Regions from separate parts of the Priestia sp. USM5 genome, predicted to be linked through region 2. Evidence: a T-box and tRNA genes for the amino acid it is inferred to sense, from the RefSeq annotation. Region 2 holds a T-box; the other holds one or more tRNA genes.
What was found. A T-box is a leader RNA that pairs with one kind of tRNA and senses whether it is charged. The one in region 2 lies ahead of thrS (threonine--tRNA ligase), so its partner is inferred to be a tRNA-Thr.
Positions count from the first base shown of each region.

Region 1: it has a tRNA-Thr gene. The T-box ahead of thrS (threonine--tRNA ligase) is inferred to sense a tRNA for this amino acid. The anticodon was not compared.

Region 1 is NZ_JBSGKN010000001.1:965,930-977,248, reverse strand. It holds gene ACWATA_RS05015 (YwaF family protein) at 1-286, opposite strand, end outside; gene ACWATA_RS05010 (ABC transporter permease/substrate-binding protein) at 455-1,978, opposite strand; gene ACWATA_RS05005 (ABC transporter ATP-binding protein) at 1,978-2,928, opposite strand; tRNA gene ACWATA_RS05000 (tRNA-Thr) at 3,195-3,267, opposite strand; gene ACWATA_RS04995 (aromatic ring-hydroxylating dioxygenase subunit alpha) at 3,478-4,530, shown strand; gene ACWATA_RS04990 (DHA2 family efflux MFS transporter permease subunit) at 4,563-6,086, opposite strand; gene ACWATA_RS04985 (TetR/AcrR family transcriptional regulator) at 6,352-7,272, shown strand; gene ACWATA_RS04980 (carbohydrate ABC transporter permease) at 7,382-8,203, opposite strand; gene ACWATA_RS04975 (carbohydrate ABC transporter permease) at 8,220-9,122, opposite strand; gene ACWATA_RS04970 (ABC transporter substrate-binding protein) at 9,146-10,387, opposite strand; gene ACWATA_RS04965 (amylo-alpha-1,6-glucosidase) at 10,460-11,319, opposite strand, start outside.
Region 2 is NZ_JBSGKN010000001.1:145,639-156,957, forward strand. It holds gene coaE (dephospho-CoA kinase) at 1-594, shown strand, start outside; gene ACWATA_RS00755 (glyceraldehyde-3-phosphate dehydrogenase) at 870-1,901, shown strand; gene speD (adenosylmethionine decarboxylase) at 2,327-2,707, shown strand; gene ACWATA_RS00765 (hypothetical protein) at 2,801-3,187, shown strand; gene nrdR (transcriptional regulator NrdR) at 3,431-3,892, shown strand; gene ACWATA_RS00775 (replication initiation and membrane attachment family protein) at 3,965-5,392, shown strand; gene dnaI (primosomal protein DnaI) at 5,425-6,357, shown strand; gene ytxC (sporulation protein YtxC) at 6,454-7,314, shown strand; T-box leader at 7,375-7,623, shown strand; gene thrS (threonine--tRNA ligase) at 7,667-9,625, shown strand; ribosomal protein L20 leader region at 9,797-9,919, shown strand; gene infC (translation initiation factor IF-3) at 9,989-10,492, shown strand; gene rpmI (50S ribosomal protein L35) at 10,514-10,714, shown strand; gene rplT (50S ribosomal protein L20) at 10,754-11,113, shown strand; gene ACWATA_RS00810 (DUF1294 domain-containing protein) at 11,174-11,319, shown strand, end outside.

The DNA.
Region 1 (11,319 bases), 820 kb from region 2:
TCAGCATAACAACAGCCAGCAGCACGACTATATCACTCAGCTGAAGAGGCAAAGAAGTTTCAACGAACCACTGATGACATCCGATTTCCCAAGCCTGGTAGGCCGTTTCTGAAGCAATTAGAATGAGTGAAAGCAAAACGAACGCAAACCTCTTTTTTCGCAGCTGCTTTCGACATAAAAAAATAAATGCTCCTATGATCACAATAATGGCTAAAGTTACAAGATGTTCAACTGAAAAAAGCTGAAAAGAATGTTGTACAGGATGACACGTAAAAAATGAATTCATAACGGCGCCTCCTCTCCATCAGAAAACAAATTTGGTACCTTTAGCTTGTTCATAAGACCTCATTTTCATTAACGCTTCTCTCACATTAAAAAGAGATTGAAACATAACGAAATCACGCCTAAAAAAAGATCCGAACGATAAATCGTTCGGATCTTTTTGTCTTCATTTTTATTTTTTAATTAATCCTTTTTTCACTAAGAATTGATGAGCGACTTCTTCAGCCGTTTTTCCTTTTGCGTTTACTTGATAGTTCATTTCACGCATTTCGTCGTCACTGATTTTACCACCCAGTTGATTTAAGATTTTTTTCAGTTCAGGGTGCTCTTTTAGCGTATCTTCACGAAGCACAGGCGCTCCTTGATACGGTGGGAAGAACTGCTGGTCGTCTTTTAAGACTTTTAAACCAAACTGTTTGATTTCAGGATCCGTTGCATAAGCATCAAGCATGTTAATATCGCCTTTTTCTACAGCGCGATAGCGAAGCTTCGGCTCCATCGTTTTAATATTCGGGAAGGTAAGGCCATATTCTTTTTGAAGGCCTACGTAGCCGTCTTCACGATCTTTAAACTCAAGCGTAAATCCTGCTTTTACTTTATCTGTTGCATTTGCCAAATCTGAAATGGTCGTTAGATTATTTTCTTTAGCAAATTCTTTTGTAACGGTCAATGTGTACGTATTATTAAACTTCATTGGATCTAAATAGACAAGGCCGAATTTCTTTTGAAATCCTTCTTTTGCCTGCTTGTACACCTGTGTTTCATCTTTGCTGTCCGGCTGTTCCTTTAGATGCGTCACAATGGCTGTACCCGTATATTCAGGGTACAAATCAATTTCCTTGTTACGCAGAGCCTCAAATACAAATACCGTTTTTCCAAGCGACGAACGAAGATTTACTTTCATATCGGTTTGATCTTCAATTAATTCTTTGTACATATTAATTAAAATATCTTGTTCTGCGCCAATTTTCCCTCCGATAACAAGGTCTGGTTTTGTTGCGCTCATCGCTGCAAACGGAGAAACAAGAATGAGTATTAATACGATAATCATAATGAACGAGCGTTTTTTGGACCCTTTTTTTGCTGAGTGTTCAATCGTTCGCAGAATTCCATCAAAAATAAGCGCTAATAATGCTGCTGGAATAGCTCCTAATAAAATCAAACTATTATCGCTTCGGTCAATACCAAGCAAAATTAAGCTTCCGAGTCCGCCCGCTCCGATAAGAGCCACGATTGTCGCTGTACCAATAATGAGTACCATCGCTGTGCGAATTCCGGCCATAATGACAGGAAGCGCTAGAGGAAGTTCTACTTTGATTAATCGTCTCCACGAGTTCATCCCCATGGCTTTGGATGCTTCAATTAAAGATGGGTCGACTTCTTTAATTCCGGTATATGTATTTCGTACAATAGGAAGAAGCGAATATAAAAACAGTGCAATAACCGCGGGAAAGGTTCCAATTCCGACAAGAGGAATCAGTAATCCTAATAAAGCGAGTGAAGGAATGGTTTGCAGTACGGCTGTTACGCCAATGATCGGTTCAGCAATGCGGTCATGCCTCGTTAAGTAGAGTCCGAGCGGCACTGAAATTAATACGGCGATAACAAGAGCCAGTACTGAAATTTGAATGTGTTCAAGAAGAGCTTGAAACAGTGCATCTCCTCGTTGATTTAATAATGTGCTTAGTGCATTCATTACAGCGTTCCTCCTTCTTTCGTTTTATCAGAAAGAAACGCTAATAGAGTTTTGCGCGTTACAACGCCAATGCGTTTGCTCCCTTTTTTCACGGCTATTGCTTCATGGTCGTAAAGGGCGTCCATTGCCTGCTGAACAGTGGCGGTTGAAGCTAGCTCTTCAGTAGGTTCTACGTCTGGCTGTTCACTTTCTTTGACAAACATATCTAATGTCTCAAATAAAGCATTTCCTTGATTTCCAATAAATGTTTTCACAAACTCATTTTTAGGCTTTTGAATGAATTCCTCCGGGGTGCCAACTTGAACAATTTCCCCATCTTTCATCAGGCAGATACGATCTCCAAGCGTCATGGCTTCGCTCATATCATGCGTAACAAACACAAATGTTTTTTTGATTTTTTCTTTTAAGCTAATAACATCTTGTTGAAGCTGTTCGCGGCTTAACGGATCGAGGGCACTAAAGGGTTCGTCCATTAAAATAACGGGGGGATCAGCTGCGAGGGCACGTGCTACACCTACACGTTGCTGCTGGCCACCTGAGAGCTCAGACGGCTTTCGGTTTCGATATTGCTTTGGGTCTAGTCCTACCAAGGTAAGCAGTTCATCAATACGCGTTTTGATTTTGTTTTTCTTCCAATGCTTCATCTCCGGTACAATGGCTATATTCTCAGCAATGGTCATATGAGGAAAAAGAGCAATCTGCTGTAGCACATAACCAATGTTCCAGCGTAGCTCATGTATGTTGTGGTCCGATACGAGCTTATCTTTTATGTATAGTTCTCCTTCGGTAATATCATGAAGACGGTTAATCATTTTTAAGGTGGTTGTTTTCCCACATCCACTCGGACCAATTAAAACGAAAAACTCTCCTTCTTTTATTTCTAGATTAATATTTTTCACGGCGGTCGTACCGTCTGGATATTGCTTTGACACATTCTTAAACGTAATCAAATTATCGTTCACACTCCCTGTTGAAATTTAACCCCTAGTTTCGTGTACCCAATACTTAGAGGCAATAAACATTCTTTTAAGAATATTTCTAAATATGATTCATAAGACATAGTGGAAAAGATACACATGTTTTCTAACAGCCTCCTAATAAGGCTATCAAACTGTTAAAGTTTTCACAAGGCGGGGGAAGAATAATTCGGAGAATAAATTTAAAGCCAATCCAAATAAAAAAACCTTCTTTCAACAAGAAAGAAGGTTTTTGAGTATGCTAGCGACAGGGATCGAACCTGCGACCTCTTGCTTACCATGCAAGTGCTCTACCTACTGAGCTACACCAGCGTCTTGGAAAATTATATCACGTTTAAATTTATTTAGGAAGCGCTTTTTAAAATTTTTTTATTGGTATATTCTCTAATTTGCGTCTTCTGAAATTCGCACTTTCTACAAAGTTCCATATTTCATGTTAGAACTTCTTACATAAATTGTGTGAATTTTCTTTTTTTATATTACCCTTAGTAAAATAGCTTACAAAAGAAGGGAAGAAAATAGATGGAACAACAACCAACCATGACAAAATCAAAAACGGCAACTCCCTACCCAAGAGACTGCACGTTCAGCCTGGAAGATTGGACGACGCTTGCTAAGTATTGGTACCCCGTCGCACGCTGCAGTGATGTAACAGAAAAACCAACGTCCGTAAAATTACTAGATGTAAATCTAGTTTTATACCGCACCACACACAAAGTTGTAGCGGCACGTGATTTATGCGTTCACCGAGGCACCCCGCTTAGCATGGGCTGGGTGGAAGATGATGAAATTGTCTGTCCTTACCACGGCTTCCGCTACGCAACGGACGGCGCATGCACGTCAATTCCAGCTCACCCTGACGCCAACATTTCTCCCCGTCTCTGTATGGCCGTCTATCCAGTTATCGAACGATATGGATTAGTGTGGACGTCCCTGACAGGAGAACAAGATAACCTGCCTTATTTCGATGCGTGGGAGGACCCTGATTTTCAGCAAATTGTTTGTCCAAGCTTTGATATCATGGGTTCAGCCGGTCGTCAAATGGAAGGCTTTTTAGACGTAGCTCATTTTGCTTGGGTTCACACAGACACATTTGGTGATCGAAACAACGCCTTTGTGCCTAAATATAAAGTAAGCGATACAGACTATGGGCTTCATGTAGAATATACGAGCACCGTGAGCAATTATTCCAAAGAACAGCAGCATTTAAATCCACCTGATTTTAAATGGCTTCGCGTCTTTGATGTTTATCCCCCGTTTACAGCTACGCTAAAAGTATACTTCCCAGAAGGCGCAGAGCTGTGGATTATGAATGCAGTCTCTCCTATTTCAGCCCGCGAAACACGTTTATTCGCGCCAATCGCTCGAAACTTTGACAAAGATTCTCCCGTTGAAGGTGTGTATGACTTTAACCTTCGCGTCTTTGACGAAGACCGTGAAATGGTGGAAAACCAAAAACCTGAAGACTTGCCTTTAGACCTGCAGATGGAAGCGCATATTATGGCTGATCAAACGTCCATCGGTTACCGGAAATTATTAAAGAAAATGGGCTTAAGCTTTAGATATACAAGCTAAAAAAATCCCCGCTGTCTCAGCGGGGATTTTTTTTATTTAGCAAACTGCTCGCGTGCTGCTTTTTCCTTTATCACTTCATCTTCACTTGCCGGCGTTGTGCGTTTCATGAAGAATGAAAGAATTAAGGCAACCACCACTAGGACTACTGAGACAGCAAACGCATCGTTAATCCCTTGTACCATTGCCTGCATCCCAATCTGTTCTTTCATTTGAGCTGCCCCGGCTGCGGTTGCATTCGCTGCTCCTGCTCCGCTCATTGCATCTTGAGCGAGCTCTTTTGCATGAGTAGCTGTACGGTTTGACATCACCGTTACTAAAAGAGCCGAACCAATAGCTCCCGATACTTGTTGAAGCGTATTGTTCATCGCAGTACCATGCGGATTAAAACGCTGCGGAAGCTGATTTAATCCGTTTGTCATAACCGGCATCATCACCATAGACATTCCGAACATACGAAGCGTGTAAAGCGTAATGAGCGTTGTATAGGTCGTATCAAGCTCTAAGTTACTGAAGAAATACGTCGTAACGGCTGTAATCGTTAGACCCGTTACAGCCAATGCACGCGCTCCGAATTTATCAAATAATTTTCCGGTAATCGGTGACATCACACCCATTAGCAGCGCACCTGGAAGCATTAGTAATCCTGAATGAAGCGGAGAGATGCCTCGTACCGTTTGAACATAAATTGGCATTAGCAGCATGGCTGAGAATAATGCCATTGTAATTACCATCGAAATCGTTGATGATAAAGCAAACATTGGATATTTAAAAATGCGGAATTCAAGCATCGGTGTTTTAAGCTTGAACTGACGCGTAATAAATAAAATCAGAGCCACAGCTCCTACGATAATGGTACCGTATACTTCCACAGAATCCCAGCCTTTATCCCCTGCTGAGCTAAACCCGTATAGAAGTCCGCCAAATCCAATTGTAGATAGCAAAAGGGATAAAAAATCCAAATTGATTTCCACTTTTTCTTTTTTGTCTTTTAATAGGAAGAAAGCGCCTATTAATACAATGGCTGCGATTGGCGTAACAAGGTGGAACAGCATTCTCCACTCATAGTGTTCAATTAGCCATCCTGATAATGTAGGACCAATTGCCGGAGCAAAAATCATAACTAAACCGAAAATCCCCATCGCAGCTCCGCGTTTTTCTAATGGAAAACTTGTGAGCAATACGTTCATTAAAAGCGGCATCATAATAGCTGCGCCTGACGCTTGAATAATACGAGCGGTTAACAACACAGAAAATACGGGCGAAGCACCTGCAAGTATTGTTCCTGCTGTAAATAAAGTCATCGCCGTTAAAAATAAGCCTCTGACAGAATAGCGCTGAATTAAAAAAGCGGTAGTTGGAATCATAATACCATTCACTAACATATAACCAGTAGAAAGCCACTGGACAGTTGACGTTGTCACATCTAAGTCTTTCATAATAGACGGCAGCGCCACATTTAATAACGTTTCATTCAATAATGAGATAAAAGCGCCAATTAACAAAATAGCAATTATGCCATAAGGCGGCTTTTCCATTTGATTTATCGATCGACTCATTATTGTACCTCCTTATACTTTAGGTTCATTTTTTTAGACACGTGTTCTACATAGAGTATATTATACTGTGAGTTCAATTTATGCAAGTGAAAAATCTTACGTTCACGTTCTTTATTTTCTCAACTTTTTTAGTCCTATAATCCTTTTATACCAATATATTGTCGTGATATCGTTCAGTTTTTCGAAAAGAACATTTGTGTAAACGCTTTAAATCATGTATCATAAAGTTGGACCATGAGTCTAATTTTACATTTAGGTGATAATAATGAATAATCGAAAACAGCAAGTTGTAAAAAATGCACACCATCTCTTCGTTGAAAAAGGATTTCAAGCTACTTCTATTCAAGACATCATTGATTATAGCGGCATTTCAAAAGGAACATTCTACAACTATTTTTCTTCAAAAAATGAATTATTAATCGCTGTTTTTACATGGCTTCATACGACCATTGAACAAGAGCGAAATCAGCTGCTGGTTGGTAAAAGTCTGACCGATGTAGATGTATTTATTAAACAGATCGATGCGCAGATGAAAAACCATCACAAACATAAATTTTTTACATTACTTGAAGAAGTATTTGTTTCTAATGATCCTGATTTAAAAGCATACATAAAAAAAACCCAGTTCATTGAAGTAAACTGGATTTATAAACGGTTTATTGATTTATTTGGACAAGAAAAGAAACCTTATCTGCTAGATTGTGCAATTATGTTTCTTGGCATGCTTCACCGCAACTTTCACTATAATTTTATGGTCAATGGTACAAAGACTGATCCCCATGAGATTATAACTTACAGCGTTAAGCGTCTGCTTCCTCTTGTAGACGAAGTAGCAAGTTCAGGAGACATTTTGCTCGATCCGCAAACGATCAAAGAATGGCTTCCATCTTGCCCAAATACTAAAAATCAAATAGAACAGGACATTTCCGCAGCACTTATCGATTTAAAAAAGCAAGCTCACAAACAATTTACGGATGAATTCGAACGTCAAAAATGCACAGAGCTTATTAGTTTTATTGAAGAAGAGCTGTTTAAACAATCAAATCCCCGCAAGTTTGTTGTGGATAGTGCCCTTCATTCATTAAAGCAGCTGCCTGTTAACAACAGTAAAACGAACCTAGAGGAACTGCAAACGATGATTGATCAGTATGTGAGTGAACTTCAATCAACAGCTAGAAGCAACTAAACATATGAAATTCACGCTCACCATAACAACAAAAAACGAACGATTATGATTTTTTAATTAATCGTTCGTTTGTCATTCCAACTAAAATACTTTTATCCCAGCCTCTTTTTTATTTTCCTCCAGTAAACGAAATTCCTTTAATGAAATATTTGTTAAAAAACGCATAAATGAGCAAAATTGGAAGTGTAAAAACCATGGAAGCTGCCATAATATAGTTCCAATAACTGATATACTGACCTTTAAATGTGTTAAGGCCTAAAGTCAACGTGAACATATTTTCATCAGACATCACAATTAAAGGCTTCATAAAATCATTCCAAAACCCCATAAATACAAAAATCGTTTGTGCTGCTAAGGCAGGTTTTGCAAGTGGAAGGACTATTTTGAAGAATGTTCCAAACTTCGATAACCCATCCAACTCCGCTGCTTCTTCAAGCTCTTTTGGGAAATTAATAAAAAATTGACGCATCATAAATATAAAAGTCGCATTTACCATTCCCGGTACAATCATTCCCTGATAGGTATTTAACCAGCCTAACTCTTTTAAAATTAAAAAATTAGGAATCATCGTTACTTGTCCAGGAATCATAAGCACCGCTAAAATAATAATAAATAAACTTTTCTTTCCCGGGAAACTGAGGCGTGCAAGGGCATAACCAGCCATTGAGTTAAATAGCAAATTCAGAGCTGTTCCTACTACGGCAATGAATAAGCTATTAAACATCCAGCGAGGGAACAGCTTTTGTTCCACAAAAATTTGTTTATAATTGTCTAGCGTAAAGTGTTTCGGAATAAAGTTCACCGTACCTGACACAATTTCTTCTAGCGTTTTAAAAGAAGCGGACAGCGCCCAAATAAATGGAATCAGAGTAATCAGCGCGTATATGCTTAAAATTGTATATAAAATGAGGACTCCTGTTTTTTTCTTCATCTTTTTCTTCCCCCCCTTAGTACATACTTTCTTCTTTTGAAAACTTTCTCTGAATAACCGTTGCCACCAAAATCACGAACGCCAGCATAAAGGCTAGTGCTGCAGCATACCCCATAGTACCTAAATTTTTAAATGCATATTGATAAATAAGCAGAACAACAGTCAGAGTCGAGTTATTAGGACCTCCTGAACCTCCTGAGAAAATAAACGATTGATCAAATAACTGAAACGTACCAATCAGTCCCATGATCACTACGAATGATGTAACCGGTCGCAGATTCGGAACTGTAATATGCCAAAACCGTTGAAACACATTAGCCCCATCTAACTGAGCTGCTTCATAAAGCGAATTTGGTACGTCTTGCAAAGCTGCCAAATAAATAACCATAAAAAATGGAGCTGTTGCCCAGATGTTCATAATCATAATGGCAATCAAAGCGACCTGAGGATCTCCAAGCCAATTGTAAGTTGGAAGACCAACAAACTTTAAAAACTCGTTCACAATTCCATTTTGATTGTACATCCACATAAAAATAAGCGTTAATACAGCCGATGATGTAAGTGTAGGTAAAAAATAAATAATGCGAAAAACTTTTTCTGCTTTTAGCCCTGCATTTAATGTGGCCGCCAGTATAAGTGCCAATGCGGTTTGTACCGGTACAACAATTACTACATACTTCACCGTATTCCAAAGAGCAATTTTAGCTTTGTCATCTTCAAGAACCTTCATGTAGTTCTCAAGCCCTCGAAAATGAAACTCAGTTCCTCCCAGCAATTGAACTTTATGTAAAGACAAAAAGATGGCATAAAAAATAGGTGCAATAACAAACAGCAATAGTACAAACAGTGTAGGTGTCATAAAAGCATATCCTTGCCCTACATCACGAGGTTTGTACGTTCGTATTTTTCCGTTTTTCATTTCCTCCACTCCCCCGCCGAGCCTTATTCGTAAATACTAATCTCTTGATTTGCCTGCTTTTGTGCTTTTTTCAAAGCTGTCTCTAAATCACTTTGTCCCAAAAAGGCGCTTAAAAACTGGTTATTAAAGTTATTCATGATAATAGGCAAATACGGACCATCTTGCCAGACAGTTGCATAAGCAGCTCCTTTTACTAATGGACCTCGTTTTTTGTCTTCAGCAAAACCAAGCTTATCCGCTACGGATTTTCTTGTTGGCAATGCATAACCCTTACTTGTCCAAGTTTCCATTCCTTCTTTCCCGGTTAAGTACTGGATGAGCTCCCAAGACGCTTTTTTCTTTTTTGAGTCGGCATTCATTACATACGCGACCGTAAATGCCATCGTATTTTTATGACCGTTTATTGTCGGAACTTCCGCTGTACCGTAATCAAGTTTTGGGAAGGACTCCTGTAAAAATGGAATCATCCAATTTCCTTCAATCACCATAGCTACTTTTTGTTGTGCAAACATGTCCGTACCTGAATTCGCGCCTACATCAGAGGGCTGTACAGACGTTTTATCTTTTAAATGCTGATCGATGAGCGGCTGAAGAGAATCCACGACTTCTTTCGTAGCAAAGTTTGCCTTATTGTTCTTTACAACGTCTCCTCCGTTTGCCTGCGCCATGTAGAAGATACGCGCTAATTCCGGCGTGACACCAAACGCTTGAATCCCTTTCTTTTTAAATACTTTTGAAACTTCTTTAAACTCACCCCATGTTTTTGGTACTTCTACTCCTGCTTCTTTAAATAGCTTTTTGTTGTAAAATAAGCCTAATGTGGAGTAATCTTTCGGAAAACCATAAGTCTCTCCATTTTTTTGAAACGCTTTCAATAATGGTTTCTCAAAATCCTGAACATCAAAATCAGATTTTACATAAGAATTTAAAGGTTCTAAAACCCCTGTATTAATAAGACCCGGCGCTTCAAGTGCATCAAGATAAAAAACATCTGGACCATTTCCACCTATTAAACGCGTTTTTAAAATATCCATGTATTGATCAGTGATTACTTCATGCTTCACATGAATTGATGGATGGAGTTTTTCAAAGTCTTGAATAGTTTGATTAAGCAGCTTCGTTTCTGTTGGGTTGCCTCCCCAGCCGGCTAATACAATTTCGACTTGACCATTTTCCCCGGAAACTTCTTGTACATTTGAACATCCAGTTAAAGCTGCTCCAGCCACTGCCAGAACCAAACTTAAAGCGAGTATCCACTTCTTCATTAGCTGTCTCCTTTCATTTCATTGACCTGCGGCTTATTAATTGACGCTTAATAAGCCGCGGTCGAAGTAACATTAACCTACATAATTTCTTACCTTACATTGAGATAGAAGCTCGTATTTTGTCGTATTTTCTTTCACGTAAATAATAGTTTCGCTTTCTTCTTTTTTAACCGTTAATGAAAGTTTCCCACTGCCAATCACAAGGTTTTCTACAGAGATTTCATTCATATCGTCTATGAGCAAAGGATTTATCTGTATAGTACCTGCTGTACTATCAGGAAACAGTCTCAGCATCGCCTGTACGAAAGCTAAAGGCGTGCCGGCTGCCCAAGCTTGAGGTGAGCAGGCAACGGGATATTTGACAGGCTTGCCAAGGTTACTTGAATAGCCGCAGAATAGCTCTGGAAGACGGTCGTATTCAAAATGCTCAGCTGCATCAACCAGCCCTTTTATCACTTTATTGACTTCTGTTTGCTTGTTCGCTTTACTCAAACCGAGAACAATTAAACTATTATCGTGCGGCCAAATGCTCCCGTCATGATAACTCATTGGATTATAACCCGCTTCTCCTTCTGCCATTGTACGAATTCCATATCCCGAAAACATAGATTCTGATACTAGCCTTTCCGCTACTTTGTTCAGCTTCTCCTCATCCATCATCTCGGCTAAAAGTACATGACCTGGATTTGACGTAATCGTTCCTACTTGATGTTTATGTTCATCAAGTGCAATGGCATAGAATGACACGTCTTCCATCCAAAAGGCTTCATTGAACTTTTTACGCAGCAGCTCAGCTTCTTCACGTAAACTATTTGCTTCATTTGTTTTGTTTAACTGATCATATAAAGAAGCAATACCCATTTTCGCTTGATATACGTAGCCTTGTACTTCCACTAAAGCAATAGGAGTTTTTGCATATTCACCGCTGCGAT
Region 2 (11,319 bases):
TCAATTGTAATTGGATTAACGGGCGGAATTGCTAGTGGAAAAAGTACGGTAACCGGAATGCTGAGAGATATTAATATTCCAGTAATCGATGCTGACCACATTGCAAAAGAAGTCGTCGAACCAGGAAAAGAAGCATATAACCAAATTGTAGAGACGTTCGGCCGTGTCATTCTTCACGAAAATGCGGAGATCAATCGAGCGGCTTTAGGGGGAATTGTGTTTTCTCAAGAGGAAGAACGTAAAAAGTTGAATGCAATTGTACACCCTGCGGTAAGAAAAGAAATGCTTTCTCAAAAGGAAAGGTATATCGAGGAAGGATACGATGCTGTGGTATTAGATATTCCGCTGCTGTTTGAAAGTGATTTGACGCATTTAGTCGATAAAGTAGTGGTTGTATATGTCGATGAGCCTGTGCAGCTAGAAAGGTTAAAATCTCGTAATGATCTCTCGACGAAAGATGCCTATGCACGTATCCACGCACAGCTGCCTTTGATTCAAAAAGTAGCCTTAGCCGATGCGGTGATCAATAACAACGGACCTGTAGAGGAAACAAAACAACAGCTTTTAAGTATATTAGCCCTATGGCTAGATTAAAGAGGCTTGGATAAACGTATGTTAGCTGAAGGGAAATCCGAACGAGCTTGATTCTTGAGGTAGAATCAAGCTCGTTCGGATTTTTTTATTGAGAATATTTACGAGCTTCTAAAAAAGAATGTGTTAAATATCTGTTCTCGCTATATACATATAGTAAAACTCAATTAAAATAATTTATTAAAAAAAATTAATATTATTCACTTTTTAAATATTTATGTTATACTATTCAATATAAAAAGTTAAATAGTATAACACATATAGAGAGGGGTATAGCCATGAAAGCACGTATTGCCATTAATGGTTTTGGGAGAATAGGAAGAATGGTTTTTCGCACAGCGATTATAGAGGAGAATTTAGATATTATTGCCATAAATGCATCTTATCCAGCAGAAACATTAGCACATTTAATCAAATATGACTCTATACACGGACCATTTAATGGAGACGTTAAATGTGATGATGATGCGCTAATTGTTAACGGTAAAAGAATCCAGCTATTAAATTCACGCGATCCGCTGAATTTGCCTTGGAAAGAGCTTGGGATTGATTTAGTCGTTGAAGCAACAGGGAAATTTAATTCAAGAGAAAAAGCGCAGTTACATATTGAAGCAGGTGCGAAAAAAGTTGTCTTAACGGCACCGGGTAAACAAGAAGATATTACTATTGTGATGGGCGTAAACGAACGAGAGTTTGATGTGAATCAGCATAACATTATCTCTAATGCCTCTTGTACGACAAATTGTCTAGCTCCAGTTGTCAAGGTGTTAGACGAAGCGTTCACAATTGAAAACGGTTTAATGACGACCGTTCACGCATATACAAATGATCAAAAGAATATTGATAACCCGCATAAAGACTTGCGAAGAGCCCGTGCGTGTGCTCAATCAATTATTCCTACAACAACTGGAGCAGCCAAGGCGCTTTCATTAGTTCTTCCTCATTTAAAAGGAAAGCTTCATGGAATGGCGCTGCGCGTTCCTACGCCGAACGTATCGCTTGTCGATTTAGTTGTGGATGTAAGGAAACCTGTGACGATGGAAGATGTTAATCTAGCGTTCATTAAAGCTGCTGAAGGACCATTAAAGAATATTTTAAATTTAACAATGGAACCACTCGTATCAATTGACTTTAATACAAATCCTCATTCAGCGATTGTAGATGGACTATCGACTATCGTAATGGAAGATCATAAAATTAAAGTGTTAGCTTGGTACGATAACGAGTGGGGCTACTCTCAGCGCGTAGTCGATTTGGTAAGATATATTGCTGCAGAAATGCGTAATGGATCAAAGATAAGAGTAAGCTAAGAAAGCTATAGATTGCTTTTTAAAAAAACAGGGAGCTATCGCCCTGTTTTTTGTTGTTTTTATTCAAAAGAATAGGGAAAAGCAATAAGATAATCATGCAAAGGAGTGTTTCTTTTCCTCAATTTTAATAAAAAAATGAATAGTCGTTTAGCAGCTTTTACACACTGTCTCACGAGAATACAGGGGTAATTTGTATAGGTCTATCTGCGGGAACAATCTTTAATAAAATCAAAACACGTATTGCAAAATAAATGTAAACAAAGTATACTATGTTTCGTGAACTTCTTGTGTACCTTTCGGTGATGTGGCTACTTAAAGGGTTAGGACCTCTTTGGACTAACTTTCCCCCGTGGTAGTTAACATGCTATATGGCGAAAGAACTTCATGTTTAACGATTAAAAATTGTTAAAGGGGGAAATATCATTATGGAAACAATGGGTCGTCATGTCATCTCAGAATTATGGGGATGCGATTTCGATAAGTTAAATGATATTGATTATATTGAAAAAACGTTTGTTGATGCAGCTTTAAAATCTGGTGCGGAAGTTCGCGAAGTAGCGTTCCATAAATTTGCACCTCAAGGTGTAAGTGGCGTTGTTATTATTTCAGAATCACATTTAACGATTCACAGCTTCCCAGAGCATGGTTATGCAAGTATCGATGTTTATACTTGTGGTCATTTAGATCCTACAATCGCAGCAGATTATATTGCAGATGCTCTAAGTGCACAGACACGTGAAACAATTGAATTACCACGTGGAATGGGTCCTGTTCAGGTAAAACAAACTAAAGCGAATGCACTTTAATAGTGTCGATTGATTACGTAAGTTAAGAGGTGTATTACACACCTCTTTTTAGTATATAAATTTTTAATATGCAAAAACAAAGGGGATAACAACATGGGGGTAGTACAAGTAGTTAAATCTTTATTTTCTAATCATGTAGAAACAAGCGATCGTCATTCAGATCCGACTCTAAAAACGCATTATTACAAAACAACGGCTGGGAATGCATTTAAGCAAGTTCATGAAATGTTGAAGCATATGCAAGGGATAGAGATACTTGCTGCGTATGAAGAGCGAGGAGAAATTAGCTTAAACGTTGTAAAAGGAAGAAAAGCTTTTGTTGTGATTACCATTATTAGCGTACGTCCTCTTGAAACCGCTATCGATTTTTCTGCTACAACAGAGTCAAAAGTGGTGCCAGTTGATTTTGGTTTTAGCAAAGAACTTGTACGTACGCTTTATAAGAGCTTTGATCAAAAACTTATTCCTCTTTCTTCGTAAGTTCCTTATCATTTTTGAATTTCAGGAAATAAAATGGGGAAATTCCTTTTCCTTTACTTGTATTCAAGCCTTGTTTTCTATAAGATGGAATAAAGTAAATCCTTTAATATAGCATCGTGTTTGATAAAGGAAATGATGATGACAATCATAATAAATGGCGAATAGCCGGCTAACATAGATGAAAATTAACTTATATGAGAGAAAATAAAAAGAAAAACAAGGTTTATTATTGGAGCTGAGAATATGAAGTGCCCATCCTGTCATTACAATGGAACGAGAGTGCTGGACTCGCGCCCTGTAGAAGAAGGCCGCTCTATTCGTAGAAGACGTGAATGCGAAGAGTGTCACTATCGTTTTACAACTTTTGAGAAAGTAGAAGAACTTCCGTTAATTGTTGTAAAAAAAGATGGAGCGAGAGAAGAGTTCAGCAAAGACAAAATCCTTCGAGGGTTAATTAAGGCGTGTGAAAAACGCCAAGTAAGCTTAAAACAACTGGAAGATACCGTACACGATATTGAAACAGAGCTGCGCAGTCAGGGTACATCAGAGGTGCAGTCAGATGTGGTAGGAGAAATGGTGATGGAGCGATTAGCTGCTATCGATGAAGTCTCTTATGTTCGATTTGCTTCGGTATACCGACAATTTAAAGACATCAATGTATTTATTGATGAATTAAAAGATTTAATTAAGAAGGAACGACTGTAAAAGAGCTATTGAAGTATTCTTTAGGCTCTTTTTTTGTCATTTCTATTACTTTAAAAGTAGGTAGGGAACGACATGAAAGAACAACATTGGAAAGAAATGATACCGGTCGATCGTTATGTTGTTCGTTCGAGCGGCATACTGCAGGAATACGACCGAAAGATTTTAACAATGCTCTATCAGCCGTTGGTGGGTACGACGTGTTTTGGTTTGTATATGACGCTATGGAGCGAGCTGGAACAAGATCGTTTATGGGGAAAAGAGTCTACGCATCATCACCTAATGTCAATGATGCAAATTAATTTGAAAGCTATTTACCATGAGCGGTTAAAATTAGAAGGTATTGGTTTGTTAAAAACATATATTAAGGAAGAAGATGATGTTCGTGTGTTCATTTATGAGCTCATTCCTCCTCTTACGCCCCATCAGTTCTTTAACGATGGCGTGTTAAATGTATATTTATATAACCGACTAGGAAAATCCATCTTTCAAAAAATAAAAAATTATTTTTCGGATTCACTCGTGGATGATCAATCGTTCAAAGATGTGACGCATTCATTTAACGATGTATTTAAATCAGTTAAAGCAACGGAGCTGGCTCCAAGTTTTCAGTCTGAAAGCAAGGATGTATTTTCTCCTGATGCTCAAACGGACTTTATAGATTCTTCAAACCGTGCTTCTATTGAGATGAGCCCGGATTCCTTTGATTTTGATTTATTTTTAGCAGGCCTAACAGATTCAATGATTTCGAAAAGGTCAATTACATCTAAAGTAAAACAAGCGATTGAAAAGTTAGCTTTTTTATACGGCATTGATCCTCTTCAAATGAAAAATGTAGTGCTCGATTCGCTAAATGAGAATGATCAAGTTGATATTGAATTGCTTAGAAAAGCAGCACAGTCCTTTTACCAATTTGAAAATGGAGAAGCACTTCCCAATCTAAGCGAACAAATTCAGCCTCCTATGCTTCGTACCATGCAGGAAAAGCAGCCTCAGACTAAGGAAGAGCAGCTCATTCAACAGCTAGAAGTCACCTCTCCTCGACAGCTATTGATCGAGTTTTCAGGGGGGGCAGAGCCATCAAAAGCAGATTTGCAAATGATTGAAGAAGTGATGTTTAATCAAAAGCTTTCACCAGGGGTAGTAAATGTTCTGATTTACTATGTTATGCTAAGATCCGATATGAAATTATCTAAGAGCTATGTAGAGAAAATTGCTGGACACTGGGCGCGCAAAAAGGTACAAACTGTTCAAGATGCCATGAATTTAGCTAAAAATGAACAGAAAGAATATCAGAACTGGACCGAGGCAAAGCAAAATAAAAAAACGGCCGGACGAAAAATTGTGCGTAAAGAAATGGTGCCAGAGTGGTTGAGCAATGAAGAAAAAGAAGAGAAAAAGCAGCCTTCAAAAGAAGTGGATGGATTTGAAGAAGAAAAACGAAAGCTACAAGAAGAGCTCAAGCAGTTAGATCAAGAGCTAAAACAAAAGCATAAAGAATAAAAAGCAGGTATGATAGAGATGAGGTGAAAAAGATGAAGCCTATCAATGATTCACTAAATCAGTTAGTGAACAAAAAGGATTTTAAAGCACGTTTAGAAGCATTAAGAAACAGTATTCTGTCTAATCCCGAAGTTAAAACGTTTCTGCAAGAGCATCGCCATGAGTTAGATGAGCAAATGGTCGACCGAGGCTTGATGAAGATGCATGAATTCATCGACCAGAGCAAATGCTGTGACAAATGCCCTTCTCTGCAAAGCTGTGTCAATATGGTGAAGGGGTATCACCCTCAGCTGGTTGTAAAAGGCCGTAATATTGATTTACAGTATGAACGCTGTCCTAGAAAAGTACAAGAAGATGAGCGAAAAGAACAAGAATCTTTTATTCAGTGTATGTACGTGCCCAAAGAAATTTTACAGGCAACGATGTCTGATATTGAAATTGAGCAGGGAAGATTTGAAGCCATTAAATTAGTAAGAGATTTTGTGCGAGAATATGAGCCAAATAAGAAAATGAAAGCTTTATATTTACACGGTTCGTTTGGTGTGGGGAAGACGTATTTTCTTGGAGCAATTGCCAATGCGTTAGCCGAAAAGAAAGTGAAATCTACGATTCTGTATGTCCCGGAGTTTTTGCGTGAGTTAAAAGGTTCGTTTCAAGATCAAAGCTTCAATGAGAAAATAGAGTATGTCAAAAAAGTACCGGTTCTTATGCTTGATGATCTCGGAGCAGAATCTGTAACGAGCTGGATGCGAGACGATGTGCTCGGAACCATTTTACAATTCCGCATGCTCGAAAATTTGCCGACATTTTTCAGCTCGAATTTAAATTTTAAAGAGCTTCAACATCATTTGACTTATACCCAACGAGGCGAGCAGGAAGAGCTCAAAGCCGCTCGTGTCATGGAACGAATTAAGTCTCTAGCCATTCCCGTTGAAATGAATGGAGAGAATAAACGAAATAGATGAGCAGGTCGTTTTACATTTCTTGTAACGACTTGCTCATTTTTTTGCATGTTGCCCCATATACATTAATAAAGCGTGTCCAAAGGGGGGCTATGAGGAATGAAAATATTCTTTAAATATGTAGAAGACGCAGTCATTGTATATGAGTCTTTATGCGCGAAGCGAAGCGCTTTATCATATGGTTCACAGTGCTTGAAGTTGGTGAATAATCAGCTTTTAGTTATTGATGAGACATACAATCGAGAGGCCATTTTACAAGACATGGTGATACCGGTATTAACGCACGTGATTTTAAAAAAGAAAGAAAAAAAGATGATGGTAAACATATTAAAAGAACAATTTTTCTATTCAGAAGAGGAAGAACAAGATTTGCTGCTTCAAATTATGGGGGGGATTATGGAAGGAGAGAGAGGCGAAATTCCGCAAAAAACATTTTCCCTTCCAAGAGAATTACTTATCCGCCAGGCTCTTCAAGACTTCTTCATTCATAATGTAACATTCACCTTTGAGTCTTTTCTCCAATTCCGTTTAAAAGAATATCAAGAGCGGCTGCGCTATTATGCTGAGCTGGCGATTGATGAATATAAGCTTGAACAAGACTATCAAATTCTTATTCATCAGCTGCGTCAAGCAGCTAATGAAAGACAGTCATCTACAGGCGATGTGTATGTAATGCATTTGAATAAAAACAAGTTTGTATTGTACGACCAAAGCAGTAGATATGTTCCGGAGCGTGAATGTGCAGCCCTAGCAGAGGCCTTTCTATCTGAACAAGAATCAGTATACATAGACTCAACTATCATCGCGCCTTTGCTGAGTTTATCTCCAGCTGCTATTCATCTGTATAGCGATCAGCATGATCATGATTTTGTTTATACCATTCAAAATATTTTTCAAGAAAAAGTGATGTTATACGAAAAAAATGAATTTCCGTTTGATCAAAAGCAAAATATAACGTGAAAGGTTGATTTCTATTTTGAAAATGAATATAATAAATGCATATTGAAAAACAGCTATATGTCACAAGTTATGATGAGGACATGAGTGTATATTTACGGTTTATAGAGAGGGAGATCTAGGCTGAAAATCTCCTAACACGGAATATATTCTTACCACCTCTAAACTTCAGTAGTAAACGAGCAGCGTCTCTAGTAATTACTGACGGAATTTCCGTTATAAAACCTCGAGCCGCTTCGGGTTATTTGGGTTATCCAAGATACGAAGAGGAAACAAGGGTGGTACCGCGTGTATACACAACTCGTCCCTTTTTATAAGGGACGAGTTTTTTGTTTTTACAAAAAGTTTATTAGTTATGTTAAAGGAGTGGAAAGTTGTGTCAGAAGTAATCAAAATGACATTTCCTGATGGAGCTGTTAAAGAGTATCCAAAAGGATCATCAACAGAAGATATTGCGGCTTCTATTAGCCCGGGATTAAAGAAAAAAGCATTAGCAGGTAAAGTAAACGGCGAGCTGCTGGATTTACGTACGCCAATCGAACAAGATGGCAGTCTTGAAATCATTACGCAAGATGCTCCTGAAGCGCTTGAAATTATGCGCCATAGTACAGCGCATTTAATGGCTCAAGCAATCAAACGTTTATACAAAGATGTAAAAGTACAGCTAGGTGTAGGCCCGGTTATCGAAAATGGGTTTTACTATGACATCGATATGGAAGAATCAATTACTCCTGAAGATTTAGGTAGAATTGAAAAAGAAATGAAAAAAATCGTTAATTCAAATATTGAAATTGAACGAAAAGAAGTTTCTCGTGAAGAAGCCATTCAACTTTTTAAAGAAGTTGGCGATGAACTAAAGCTTGAATTGATCGATGCGATTCCAGCAGGTGAAAAGGTGACGATTTACCAACAAGGCGAATTCTTTGATCTTTGCCGAGGTGTGCACGTGCCGTCAACAGGCAAAATTAAAGAGTTTAAACTATTAAGCGTAGCAGGTGCTTATTGGCGCGGAGACAGCGACAATCAAATGCTGCAGCGTATTTACGGTACAGCATTCTTTACAAAAGCAGATTTAGACGAGCATCTTCGTCTTCTTGAAGAAGCAAAAGAACGTGACCACCGTAAACTTGGTAAAGAGTTAAACTTATTTACAAATTCTCAAAAAGTAGGACAAGGTCTTCCTTTATGGCTTCCAAAAGGTGCGACGATCCGCCGTATTATCGAGCGTTATATCGTAGATAAAGAAGTAAGCCTTGGTTATCAGCACGTTTACACGCCGGTGCTTGGAAGTGTAGAACTTTACAAAACGTCTGGTCACTGGGAGCACTATCAAGATGACATGTTCCCTGCAATGGAAATGGATAACGAAGACCTGGTTCTTCGTCCAATGAACTGTCCTCATCACATGATGGTGTACAAACAAGGTATTCACAGCTATCGTGAGCTTCCAATCCGTATTGCTGAACTTGGAACAATGCACCGCTACGAAATGTCAGGAGCATTATCAGGACTTCAGCGCGTTCGAGGCATGACGTTAAATGATGCACATATCTTTGTACGTCCGGATCAAATCAAAGAAGAATTTATTCGTGTGGTTCGCTTAGTTGAAGCGGTTTATAAAGATTTTGGATTTGAAAATTATTCATTCCGTCTATCTTATCGTGATCCTGAAGATACAGAAAAATACTTCGATGATGATGCAATGTGGGAAAAAGCACAAAGCATGTTAAAAGATGCAATGGATGAGCTTGACCTCGATTATTATGAAGCTGAAGGCGAAGCGGCATTCTACGGTCCAAAACTAGATGTTCAAGTTAAAACAGCTCTTGGTAAAGAAGAGACGCTATCTACGGTTCAATTGGATTTCTTACTTCCTGAACGCTTTGATTTAACGTATGTAGGGGAAGACGGAAAACAGCATCGACCTGTTGTTATTCACCGCGGCGTGGTGTCAACAATGGAACGTTTTGTAGCTTTCTTAATCGAAGAATACAAAGGAGCTTTCCCAACGTGGTTAGCACCTGTACAAGTTCAAGTGATTCCGGTATCACCTACGGTTCACCTTGAGTATGCAAAAGAAGTGCAAGAACAGCTTCAGCTTGCGGGTATTCGTGTGGAACTTGATTCTCGCGATGAGAAAATTGGCTATAAAATCCGTGAGGCTCAAATGCAAAAAATTCCTTACATGCTTGTTGTAGGGGATAAAGAAGTAGAAGATAAAGCAGTAAACGTACGTAAATATGGTGAGCAGAATTCAGAAACAGTGGATTTCCAAGCCTTTTTACAAAATGTAAAAGCAGAAGCATCTCGTTAATGAAAAAAGCAGAGAATTGAAATTCTCTGCTTTTTTATCTAACATTTATAAAAAACTGTTGCATAAATGGTTTTCCTTTGATACAATAACTTTTGTTGTGAAAAAAGAACGAAATCATTGACTTTTGTCTTTGTTGATACTATAATAGCTTAAGTAATTGAATACTTGTTTATACAGAAGAAGAAGCACCCGCTTCTCACCTGAGTGACGCATAAAGCAGTTAGCAGGTACATCGTATCTTAATTAAAACGATAGAAGTGTGGGTGCAGTATGTACTCACACTTTTTTGTGTGAGTTAATAATCGGTCTAAGCAAGCGTATTCGCTCATTAAACCTTGGAGGTGGCTACTTATTAGCAAGGACATGATGGTAAACGAGGGCATTCGAGCTCGCGAAGTTCGTCTAATTGATCAAAATGGTGAACAATTAGGAATTAAATCAAAAAATGAAGCATTAGAAATTGCTTCACGAGTAAATCTTGACTTAGTAATGGTTGCTGCAAATGCGAAACCGCCGGTATGTCGTATTATGGACTACGGTAAATTCCGCTATGAGCAACAACGTAAAGAAAGAGAAGCTCGTAAAAACCAAAAAGTTGTAAACTTAAAAGAAGTTCGTTTAAGTCCAACAATTGATGAACATGATTTTAACACTAAACTTCGTAACGCACGCAAGTTCCTTGAAAAAGGTGACAAAGTGAAAGCGTCTATTCGCTTTAAAGGTCGTGCCATTACTCATAAAGGGATTGGCCAAAAAGTACTTGAACGTTTTTCACAAGCTTGCGAAGATGTAAGTTCAGTTGAATCGGCTCCTAAAATGGAAGGCCGCAGCATGTTCTTAGTCTTGGCACCTAAAAACGAAAAGTAATAGAACGAGGAGGAACACCCCATGCCAAAAATGAAAACACATCGTGGCGCTGCAAAGCGTTTCAAAAAGACTGGAAGCGGTAAATTAAAACGTGCTCGTGCTTACACAAGCCATTTATTCGCTAACAAATCTACAAAACAAAAGCGTAAATTACGTAAAGGTTCTTTAGTAAGCAAAGGTGACTTCAAACGTATCCGTCACTTATTAGATAACATTAAGTAATTTGGGTTGAGATAGAAACAATACAGGAGGTAAACAATTATGCCACGCGTAAAAGGCGGTACAGTAACACGCAAACGTCGTAAAAAAGTTTTAAAATTAGCTAAAGGTTTCTTCGGTTCGAAGCATAGATTATATAAAGTTGCTAATCAGCAAGTTATGAAATCTCACATGTATGCTTATCGTGACCGTCGTCAGAAAAAACGTGACTTCCGTAAATTATGGATCACACGTATTAATGCAGCTGCTCGTATGAACGGTCTTTCTTACAGCCGTTTAATGCACGGTTTAAAATTAGCAGGTATTGAAGTTAACCGCAAAATGCTTGCTGACTTAGCTGTAGCTGATGAAAAAGCATTTGCTGAATTAGCAACTGCTGCTAAAAAAGGCTTAGATAAGTAATGAATATAAAGTCTCGTCATCTTTAGATGATGAGGCTTTTTTGCTATCGGAGGACATATCATGAATGAACTGCTGCTTACCTATTTTATTGTTATTAATATAATAGGGATAGGAATGATGTATAGAGATAAACAAAAAGCGAAAAGACATGAGTGGAGAATTGCCGAAAGCACACTGTGGACGGTAGCTGCTATCGGAGGAGCCAT